Regions from separate parts of the Photobacterium sp. 270122K genome, predicted to be linked through region 2. Evidence: riboswitches for the same ligand, from Rfam matches in the RefSeq annotation. Region 2 holds a riboswitch; the other holds the start of a gene.
The links. Region 2 has a riboswitch for cyclic di-GMP ahead of ACSF8W_RS11775 (TfoX/Sxy family DNA transformation protein). Riboswitches for the same ligand answer to the same signal wherever they lie in the genome.

Region 1: another riboswitch for cyclic di-GMP. It lies ahead of ACSF8W_RS07870 (glycosyl hydrolase family 18 protein); the one in region 2 lies ahead of ACSF8W_RS11775 (TfoX/Sxy family DNA transformation protein).

The regions. Positions count from the first base shown of each region.
Region 1 covers NZ_JBPOEN010000003.1:390,071-395,933, reverse strand. Annotated here, with positions in the region: gene ACSF8W_RS07885 (alkaline phosphatase D family protein) at 1-1,269, opposite strand, end outside; gene ACSF8W_RS07880 (LysR family transcriptional regulator) at 1,389-2,261, opposite strand; gene ACSF8W_RS07875 (MATE family efflux transporter) at 2,395-3,768, shown strand; cyclic di-GMP riboswitch class I at 3,980-4,080, shown strand; gene ACSF8W_RS07870 (glycosyl hydrolase family 18 protein) at 4,237-5,863, shown strand, end outside.
Region 2 covers NZ_JBPOEN010000005.1:280,046-285,908, forward strand. Annotated here, with positions in the region: gene ACSF8W_RS11770 (substrate-binding domain-containing protein) at 373-1,380, shown strand; cyclic di-GMP riboswitch class I at 1,598-1,699, shown strand; gene ACSF8W_RS11775 (TfoX/Sxy family DNA transformation protein) at 1,824-2,417, shown strand; gene ACSF8W_RS11780 (hypothetical protein) at 2,722-3,114, shown strand; gene ACSF8W_RS11785 (carboxymuconolactone decarboxylase family protein) at 3,280-3,870, shown strand; gene ACSF8W_RS11790 (dihydrolipoyl dehydrogenase family protein) at 3,880-5,863, shown strand, end outside.

The sequences.
Region 1 (5,863 bases), on a different contig from region 2:
GCGGTAGAGGTAGTCAATCACACTGTCTTGGCGATCCCGATTCGGCTGGCTGAAAAAGTCCTGCATACGTGCCATAAAGGTCGTATCGAAATTTTCAGGCGCATTCCCCCACCCTTGGAACAACCAATAACTGAGTAACCCATTACCGATGATCCGGCGTGAGAACGGGTTGTTGTACGCCGCCTGCTCCCAACCCACGGTCAAGTTCCAGTCGTCGGTGACGTCATGGTCATCGAAAATCATGTATGTCGGTAAATGCGCCAATAAACGCTGTACTTGCGGCAAACCGGCAACAAATTCATCGATTACCGGCTTTTCGTTTTTCCACACTTGTTGCCATTGGGGCGCTAACGTGTGGCCATGCCAGGTGAATTGGGCCTTTTCCAACTTGCCGCTGTCGACAAACCGCCACAGTACCGGCGACCACACCAATAAGTACATGGCAACGAATTCGCTCAATGTAATAAGGTGATTATTGGATTCCCGCGAACTGAAGACGGGCACTTTACGGCGCAGCCAGTTGGCGACACTCGGAATGCGCTCAAACACTTCTTCGCCGCCTTCTAAATAATGCGGCAGAATTTTATCGCGTCGGTAAAAATTATCAGGGTCCGCAAACAACGCAGTGCTGTTATCGATCTGCGATTTTTCAAAACTTTCACCGTGCAACCCTAACAGCGCGATCACTTGTTGGATCGCATCCAACATCGGGCCGGCCACATGGTCGGCGTAAATTTGATCGCCGCTCATCATCAATAAGCTCGGGCGCTCATTCACCGCTTGCGTGGCGACTTTATTGTCTGCGGCAACCAAGCTGTCTTTGCTTGGGTAATGCGGGTTACGGCACGAGCCATGCATCACGTAATCTGCCTGCGTTTTAATGGTAAAACGGATGCGTGATTCGCCATCATACAACAGGTGTGGTAATTCTGCGGTCAGATCGCCCTGCTGGGTAATGATCTGATAACTCAGTGGGGTATTAACCGGAAAATCGCCGGCAAACGTCACTTGATAGATCCACGCACGCTGGCCAATCTGAATGTGTTGGCCTGTCGCTAAATCGCCGGTGAAAAAAGGAGATGCAGCATCGGATGACACCGTGTGTTCCTGATCTGCAGGCTCTTTATAAACACGCACAGCACCTTCCAACGGCTGTGACACTGCCAGCCACAGCGTGATCTGTTTCGCGGTGACTTGGCGCAAAATCGGCCCCGCCAAAATCAGTGGCAATGGCTGAACAAAGTTAGGGGTAATGCAAGACTCTGGCATAGCACAAAAGATCTCTTCGTTGTTCTTGTTATAGGACAAATTTGTTCGACGTTTATAGGACAGTAACAGGCTGATTTGGTTTTATCACTATTCTCAAAAAGAATACCTTTTCGTGTGATCTAGAATATTTTTTCCAGCTCGCTGTACATCCATTCCATCACGGGCCCAATGCCTTTATCTCGGCGTTTGACGATGCCGATTTCAACCATCAATGGATCAGGGATCGCCTCGCTGGACAATTCGACTAAATCATTCGCGTACCATTGTTCTTTCGCCACGTGCTCGGGCACCAATGCCCAGCCTAAACCACGGATCACCAAAGCGGAAATCATGTAGTAACTGTCGATATGCCAATAGTTAGCCGCTAACGGCTTGGCCTGCCCGATGCCCAAGCGATCACGGATCACCAATTGGCGATATTGGGTGAGATCCTTAATCTGCGGTACGGCAATGGCCGAGAGCGGATGGTCACGCGAGACAATCAATGAATGTTTAAACTGACCCACCGAGGTAAATTCAAGGTTCTCTGGCAAACTGTGCTGATGAAACAACACACCAATATCTGCTTTACCACTGGCCGCATACTGCGCAATGTCCTGCTGTGAGCCATTAATGATGGTCAGTTTCAACAACGGAAATTCCTGTGCGACCGCTTCAAACATGATCTCAAAGGCAGTGACGGGCACCGCTTCATCAATGGCAACGGTGAACATCGTTTCTTCACCGGTCGAGACCGTCATCGCCCGCGAACACATGCGTTGGCACTGCGCCAATACCGCCTGTGCCTCAATGTACATGTCTTCCCCGGCAGGGGTTAGCACCGGTAATCGCGCGCTGCGGTCAAACAAGTCGAAACCTAAATCCACTTCTAAATTGGTGATTGCCGTGCTGACACGTGACTGTGCCTTACCTAATTTTCTTGCGGCAGCAGAAAACGACCCTTGCTGCACGGCGGTGACAAAGGCGTCTAATTGATCAATGGTCCAATTCATTATGATTTCACTTTTCCTGCTGTGACAGTAGACACTGGCAATACACCTATCCGGAAAGCGGATGGATACCAACTTCAATCAATCTTGATTATAGCGATAATACCCTCATAACTCACAAAGTAGAATAATAACAATGCAAGAAATTTCATCCAGCAGCATAGATACCAGCAGCACCAGCAAAACGTTCTGGCGCTTTGCGATCCCATCTATCGCCGCCATGCTCGTGAACGGCCTCTACCAGGTTATCGATGGTATTTTCGTTGGTCACTACATCGGCTATGAAGGCTTAGCAGGGATCAACCTTGCATGGCCGGTGATTGGTGTTTTAGCAGGCTTGGGTCTGCTGGTTGGCATGGGTGCCGGTAGCTTAATCTCCATTTTCCGTGGCGAAAACAACACCAGTAAAGCACAACAAACGCTGTATACCGCATTGGGTTTAATCGGCCTTGCCGGCTTACTAATGATGGTGTTGCTCAACATGCTTGCCCCTACCCTATTAATTGCACAAGGGGCCACGGGTGATGCCTTGGCAATGGGCAGCGCGTATATCGAAGTATTCAGTTGGGGCGCTATTTTCACCATTGCATCCGGTGCCCTGCCGATGCTGATCCGTAACGATGAAAGCCCAAACTTTTCAACGGGCTTAATGATGAGCGGTGCGGTGATCAACATTGTGCTGGATTACCTGTTCATCGGACATTTCGGGTGGGCACTGCAAGGTGCTGCCATTGCCACCATTATTGCGCAAATCAGTATTACGGTGGTCGCTATCCTGTATTTCTTTTCGCGCTATTCCCAACTGCGATTAACACTGCGTAACCTGTGTTTTAATATGGACATGGCCATCAAAACAATTGGATTAGGCGCATCAAGTTTATTTATGTATGCCTACTTCAGTTTTATGGTTGCCCTGCATAATAAACTGTTCATGAGCTACGGCAGTTCAGTCCATGTCGGGGCATATGCCATTGTCGGTTATTTGGTCACCATGTATTACCTACTGGCGGAAGGCTTAGCTAGCGGTATGCAACCGCCGGTCAGTTATTATTACGGGGCAAAACAAGGTGAGAAAATTCGAGCCACATTAGTAATTGCTGCCAAAGCGGTACTTCTGACGGGTATTGGTGCGATTGCGCTTCTGAATATTTTCCCGAACACCCTTGTGGGCATGTTCAGCCAGAATGAGCCGGTGCTTGCACTAGAGACGATCAACGGTATTCGCTTGCACCTGTTTGCCATGTTCTTGGATGGGTTCTTTGCGTTGGCTTCCGTGTACTTTATGGCGATAGATAAAGGTGGTAAAGCACTGATGATATCACTGGGTAACATGCTGATTCAGCTACCCTTCTTGTACGTCATGCCAAAACTAATGGGTGTAGACGGTATCTGGCTCGCGGTCCCACTGTCTAACCTTGCGTTAGCTGTGATTGTTATTCCTATGGTGTGGGCAGACGTCAACCGTCGCGCCACGATGAAGCCTGACAACGACATGGTGCTGGCTAGCTAATTAGCGTGCGGTATCACCCCGTTCTATACACAAAAGCGCCTATAGGGCGCTTTTTATTTATTGGCCGTGTCTATTTATATGACTTACACGCTTATGCGTTAAATTACGTGAAGCAACATCACAAATATATATTTACGTATTCGCTAAGCGCAGCATAATCTACATTTTAAATTGCACAAAATAAGCATTCTGCTATTTATATCCCCAATACTTGTGACAACGGCAAACTGCATGAAAATGCAGGACGCAAAGTTTCCGGTCTAAGGAATCGGCCTTTAACCCACCCTATTCTATGACAGCGGGACTGCCTCAAGTGGAGCACGCCTCCTCCTTCGTTGACCTCGTATTATACAAACCGCGTCTCACCTTGGTCTGTTTTTTGACTGAAACCCTGTTACACGCCAACAGGTGAGCATGCCTTTTTCTTCTGTATAAACGGAGCCTAATTTGAAAAAGTCTCACATTGCTATGCTTGTCGGCAGCCTGTTGGCCACCGCTGGCGCACACGCTGCCGCCCCCGGAACACCTAACCTTGATTGGGGCACACACACTTACGCACTGGTTGAATTAAACCGTGATGCACAAAGCTATAAAGACATCGTCGTTGCGCGCCACAAAGACATCCCTGTGACTGTTTCATGGCAGACATGGAGCGGCGACGCTGCACAAACGGCAAACGTATTGCTTGACGGCGAAACCGTCTGGACGGGCAAAGGCAGCAGCAAAAGCGCGACATTCAATGTCAGCAAAGGCGGCGTGTATGACATGACGGTTGAGTTATGTAATGCCGATGGCTGCAGCGAAAGCAAATCTGTCACATTGACGATTGCCGATACAGACGGTAGCCACTTGGCACCGCTGGCTCCTGCTCTACAAGAAAATAACAAGCCTTACACCAATACCTCTGGAAAAGTGGTCGGCACTTACTTTGTTGAATGGAGTGTTTACGGCCGTGAATTCCCATTAAATAAAGTCCCAGCACAAAACCTGACTCACATGCTGTACGGCTTCACCCCTATCTGTGGGGGAGATGGCATTAACGATAGCCTAAAACAAATTCCTGGCAGCTTTGCGGCTCTGCAAAAAGCCTGTGCGGGCACACCTGATTTTGCGGTCGCCATCCATGACCCATGGGCCGCGATTCAGATGGGCCAAGAAGGCGTGAACAACTGGCAAGACCCCTACCGTGGTAACTTTGGTCAGATGATGGCGCTGAAACAAGCCTACCCTGATCTGAAAATCCTGCCGTCTATCGGTGGCTGGACGCTGTCTGATCCGTTTTACTTCATGCACGACGAAAGCAAACGCCGCGTCTTCGTGAACTCGGTAAAAGAATTCCTTCAGACATGGAAGTTCTTCGACGGTGTGGATATTGACTGGGAATACCCAGGCGGTGGCGCAGCCAACCCTGAACTGGGCGATAAAGACAAAGATGGCGAATTGTACGTGACACTGATGAAAGAGTTACGTGCCATGTTAGATGAGCTATCGGCAGAAACCGGACGCACTTACGAGCTCACCTCTGCAATCGGCGTCGATGTAAAGAAAATTGACGTAGTAGATTACAACCGCGCGCAAGCATACATGGATTACATCTTCCTGATGAACTATGACATGTTCGGCGCGTTTGATTTGAACACCTTAGGCCACCAATCTGGCATTTACGATGCAAGCCATAACCCAGCGGTAAAACACACGGTTGAACGCGGTGTTAACGACTTGCTGGCACAAGGTTTAGATCCGAAGAAATTAGTTGTCGGTGTGCCTAAATACGGCCGTGGCTGGAAAGGCGTACACAACATCACGGGTGATAACCCAATGACGGGCCAGGCAACCGGTGCGATTAAAGGCACATGGGAAGACGGTGTTCTAGACTACCGTGACATTGCCGATAACCATTCTGGCAATGGCTGGGAAAGCCGTTACGACGAGCAAGCAGAAGCATCGTATAAGTGGAACCCTACCACCAAAGAACTGATCACCTACGATGACGAACGTGCCGTTAAAGCAAAAGGCCAGTTCGTGCAAGAGCGTGGCTTAGCCGGCCTATTCTCATGGGAAATTGATGCGGACAATGGCGACCTGTTGAACGCAA
Region 2 (5,863 bases):
CATTTTTAATCTTATCAAAGAGATAGAAATAAAAAACGGTGAAAAATAACCGCTAAATTATTTAAATGCAGAGGACAAATGTTGATGACTATCAACTATTCTTAGTTATTCGAGCAAGAAAGATTGCACTCTTGGCCACGGTAAGTAAAATGTGAACGCAAGCGATTACACCATGCAACTGCATGCGATGATTAAAACGAACATTGGTAATCGCTCGAAACGGAGCCGCTTTATGATGCGGCTTTTTCTGTTTCTAGTCCCTGTACCCAAAAGAGCAATGCACTTCGCAGTATTGACGCATAAGTCCATTGCTCTATTGGGTAAAGTTTTCATTATTGGGTCCTCTGACCTTTTATTATTAGAAGAATAACTATGGCAACGATTAAAGATGTTGCACGTATGGCTGGCGTATCGACCACAACAGTCTCTCACGTGATAAACAAAACGCGCTTCGTCGCAGAAGCCACACAAAAGAAAGTACTTGCCGCGGTTGATGAGCTGAATTACGCCCCGAGTGCGGTCGCACGTAGCTTAAAATGTAACACGACCCGTACCATCGGCATGCTTGTCACAAAATCCACCAACCCTTTCTTTGCAGAAGTGGTTCACGGTGTTGAAGAATACCTGTACGGCGAAGGCTACACCCTGATTCTGTGTAACACCGAGGGCAACTTGGTTAAGCAGCGTGATTACTTGCGCATGCTGGCAGAAAAACGTGTCGATGGCCTGTTGGTTATGTGTTCAGATCTGGATGAACAGTTGCTGACACTGTTAGAACGCCAGAAAGATTTACCGATGGTTGTTATGGACTGGGGCCCAGAAAGCCCGCACACCGACAACATTCAAGACAATGCTGAGCTTGGCGGTTACGTCGCGACGAAATTCTTCATCGAGCATGGCCATAAAGCCATTGGCTGTTTGACTGGCCAAAGTGAAAAAGTAGCTTGTAGTGAACGTCTAAAAGGCTTCCGCAAAGCCATGAACGAAGCTGGCCTGACCGTGAATGACGATTGGCTATTGGAAGGTGACTTTGAATGTGAGTCTGCAGTAAAAGCAGCAGAAGCGTTCATTGCCATGGAATCTCGTCCTACCGCCATTTTCTGCTTCAACGACATCATGGCTATGGGTTTGATCAGTACGTTCCAGCAAGCAGGCATCCGCGTACCGGAAGATGTCTCTATCATCGGTTACGATAACATCGACCTGGCGCCGTACTTCTCACCACCATTGACCACAATCCACCAGCCTAAGCGTCGCCTAGGTAAGAGTGCGGTTGAGATCTTGATGCAGCGTGTGAAAGACAAGACACATGCCACACAGGTATTTGAAATGATACCTGAATTGGTGATCCGCAAATCTGTCCGCGATCTGAATAACTAAGTTCAGCGCGCGCAAAAAGCGACTTTTTACCGTGAACAACGAAAGCGAAGGTCTTGGACCTTCGCTTTTTTTGTCCCATTTTTAGCCGAAACCACGCTTAAGAACGACACAAAAAAGCTACTACGAGCAGATTATAACGCCAAATAATGGGAGCAAGATCACACTTTTAAAATTGGGAGCAAGGTCAAATTTATTAACTAAGATATTCTCTTTTTTGTCACGAACAAGGCAAACCACTCGAAAGATTGGGACGCAAAGCCTCCGGCCTAAGAGAAACAAATACACACTATTTGTTGATTATGGTAGCGGGGTTGCCGATGGATATAGCAATTTATGTCAGGGCAAATCTCATTATTCTCTGACAGAATGAACAACATGCTTTGCTATTCTACAATCCTCGCTCGTTGTTAGGTGACCCTAATTAACAATCATCGAGAAAAAGCATGGACAAACCAGTACTTAAAGACTCACTACGTTTATTTTTTGGTCGCTTTGAGAACGTAAAATCACGTTCTATGTTTGGCGGATTTGGTATATTTTCTGGCGAAACGATGTTTGCACTTGTCGTGAATGACAAACTGCATTTACGCGCCAATGCGGCCAATGAAAGAGAATTTAAACAAGCCGGCCTGACGCCATATATTTATAAAAAGCGCGGCTTTCCTGTCGTGACCAAACATTACGCTATTCCGGATGCATGGTGGCAGGATACAACACAAATTATCGCACAAGCAGAGCGTTCACTGGCCGCCGCGCAGGTTGATAAAGAATCAAAAAACACCGCTGGCCCTGAACGCATTAAAGACTTACCAAACTTGCGCCTTGCCAACGAACGCATGCTAAAGAAAGCCGGTATTATCACGGTAGATCAACTACTTGAAGCCGGTTCGATTAACGCATACAAAGCATTACAAGACAGCCACTCAGGCAGTGTCAGTATCGATATGCTATGGGCACTTGAAGGCGCAATTAGCGGTCGCCACTGGTCAGTCATCCCACAAGATCGCCGCTCAGAACTGTTAGCTAAATTAAGCTAAAATAAACACGTTATATATAAATAAGAGATTTTATGATCTCTTATTTATATTTCTATGATTATAACCTGCCGTCACGTCTTGCATTGACAAAATACTGTCAACAAATGCCAAACATTGAATTACCTCCCAAACCTGCTGAGAAACACCCTCGCCCTCTTCCAATACCGACATTCACTTGTAAAATGGCTTTTATCCAAGTGACGTTAAGGATCTCGTTTCAATCAATAGCATTGCAACTTGTTCCATTCGTGTAAATATCCCGCTCTCACATCCCTTGGATATATATGTCGTTAAAGGGGCTACCATGCAATATTCCAAGCCATTTCCTGGGCAAAGTGAACACATGTTCAAAGATAAATTCAGTAAATGGCCACGTATCATGCGGGCATTAGTCCTGTTAAGCCTGCTGCCCCCCGCACTCCTTATCTTGCTTGTCCACCAGCAATTGGCGCCGGTCAACGCATTGCATGATGTGTTACTTGCCGTTACTGTGCTGAATGTCACACTGCTCGTATGGGGTCTGGCACTAAAAATTCGCGCACGCAAATATTGGTATCGCAGCTATCACATTGGTAAAACCATGGTGCTCGCCATTATCCCCATTATGGCTTGTGGCTACATTTTGCTCACTGAGCTCCCAAAAAGCGAATTGCTCGCCCAGCCCACCTCTCGGACTGTGCAATTAACCATCAACTAACACACTCATAGACGCTTTTTTTTCTTTTTCTGAAATTTATTCAGCAGCCTCAAGGTCTTTGTGTCATAACTCCCTGATAATTTCGGTAATATTACGGCTATCATCAAGTAATATGACCTATCAGGTTGCTCATTCACTGACACTCAGACAATCACAGAGGTTACCTTGCGCATTTCAGCTAAACGCCGCTACTCCCTTCTGATCAAGCCACTGCTTTGGCTGCAGCAACGCCACTATGGCAAGGTGCTTAACCCTGCCCTGCTGTGGGGACGCAAGCCTACCCTGTTTTGGTTAGTGGCCGGTTTTTTTGGCTATCTTGACCGTAAACACTCACCGTTAACGCCTGTGCTGCGTTCTTTGGTGTGTGTGCGTGTATCCCAACTCAATGATTGCGCTTTCTGTGTGGATGCCAATGGCATGAAACTGGCAGAACGCTGTGACTCTGAAGAAAAAATTAAAGCCCTTGCCCATTGGCAACACAGTGATCTTTTTACCCCGCAAGAGCAGGCCGTTTTGCACTACGTAGAAGCGATGACGATCACAGGAATGCGCGTGACTGACGAAATGCTTACTACGTTAAAACAAGGGTTTGATGAAGATGCTATCGTTGAGTTAACCGCGTTGATTGCCTTTCAAAATCTCTCCGCGAAATTCAATACCGCGCTTGATGTCCCAGAACAGGGTTTTTGTTCGTTACCCATTCAACCTAATGCGGCTCAACAGGCGGATCAGCCTGCCGCCAAGGATGAACACTAGGAGTATGCTATGAACAGAAAAAAAATCATGGTGGCAGGCCTTGTCCTGTCATTAATTGGCTTATGGATAGGCTTTGATCTCGGCCAGTACTTCACATTAGCCCAAGCGAAAGCCCAACAGGTGGCCTTACAAGATACCATTGCGGCCTACCCACTGCTGTCTAGCCTGATCTTCTTCGCGCTCTATGTCACCATTACCGCCCTATCAGTACCCGGGGCGGTTATCATGACCTTATTAGGCGCGGCCTTATTTGGTTTCTGGTGGAGCTTATTGCTGATTTCTTTCGCCAGCACCCTTGGGGCAACCTTGGCCTTTCTGTTCAGCCGCTATATTTTGCGCGATTGGGTACAGCAACGTTTCGGCCACCGTTTGGCAACCATTAATACCGGCATTGAAAAAGAAGGGGCGTTTTACCTCTTTACCTTGCGACTCATTCCGATATTCCCGTTCTTTCTCGTTAACCTGCTTATGGGACTAACACCGATCAGCACACGACGTTTCTACGTCGTCAGCCAGATCGGGATGCTCGCGGGTACGGCAATCTACATCAATGCCGGTACGCAGCTAGGGCAAATCGACACCTTGACGGGCATTGTCTCCGCCCCCGTGCTGATCTCCCTCGTGTTACTGGGCCTGTTCCCTCTTATTGCTAAAACAATCATGGGATGGCTAAAACAGCGTCGTGTGTATGCGCAATGGCAAAAGCCCGCTCACTTTGATCAAAACATGGTGGTCATTGGTGCAGGGGCTGGCGGCTTGGTCAGTGCTTATATTGCCGCAGCGGTTAAAGCCAAAGTCACCCTGATTGAGCGCCATAAAATGGGGGGCGACTGCTTAAATACCGGTTGTGTGCCATCCAAGGCCCTGATCCGTGCGGCGCACACCATGTCTGAAATCACGAAAGCGAAAGAGTTTGGCATTACCACTGGCGCTGTGACGGTAGATTTCCAACACGTCATGGCCCGTGTACATACGGTGATCAGCAAAATTGAACCGCATGACAGCGTCAGCCGTTATACCGGCTTGGGCGTCAACTGCATCCAAGGTGATGCAACCGTCTTATCACCGTGGGAAGTGGAAGTGAACGGGCAACGCATTACCACCCGTAATATAGTGATTGCTACCGGTGCCCGCCCTTTGGTTCCAGCCATTCCTGGCCTTGATTCGGTCAATTACCTGACGTCTGACTCGATCTGGGGATTAACCGAACAACCTCAACGCCTGTTAGTTCTGGGCGGCGGCCCGATTGGTTGTGAGTTAGCCCAAAGCTTCTCGCGTTTAGGCAGTACGGTCACACTGGTAGAAATGGCCGATCAAGTGCTGATCCGCGAAGACAGCGATGCCGCAGCAGTGGTGGCAGATAACCTGACCAAAGATGGCGTGAACGTCAAAACCGGTCACAAAGCAGTCCGTTTTAGCAACACCCTCGACGATCAGGGTCAACGCATCCAACACGCCTTCTTGGTGGATAACACCGGCAATGAGATCCATGTTGAATTTGATGCCGTCATGGTCGCGCTGGGTCGCGTGGCAAACGTGACCGGCTTTGGCTTAGAAGATCTCGGGATCACCACCACCGAGCGTGGCACTGTGGCAGTGAATGACTATCTGCAAACCCAATACCCGAACATCTTCGCGGTGGGTGATGTGGCCGGCCCGTTCCAGTTAACCCACGCCGCCGCGCACCAAGCTTGGTATGCTGCGGTTAATGGGCTGTTTGGTCAGTTCAAAAAATTCAAAACCGACTATTCGGTCTTACCTGCAGTCACCTACACCGCACCTGAACTCGCACGTGTTGGGCTAAACGAAAAAGAAGCCATCGCCAAAGGCATCGCGTTTGATGTAGTAACCTATGGCATTGATGATTTGGATCGTGCCATCACCGATGGTACCGATGAAGGCTTCATTAAAGTGATCACGCCCAAAGGTAAAGACACGATTTTGGGCGCAACGATTGTCGGTCATCACGCCGGTGAGCTGTTAGCAGAGTTTA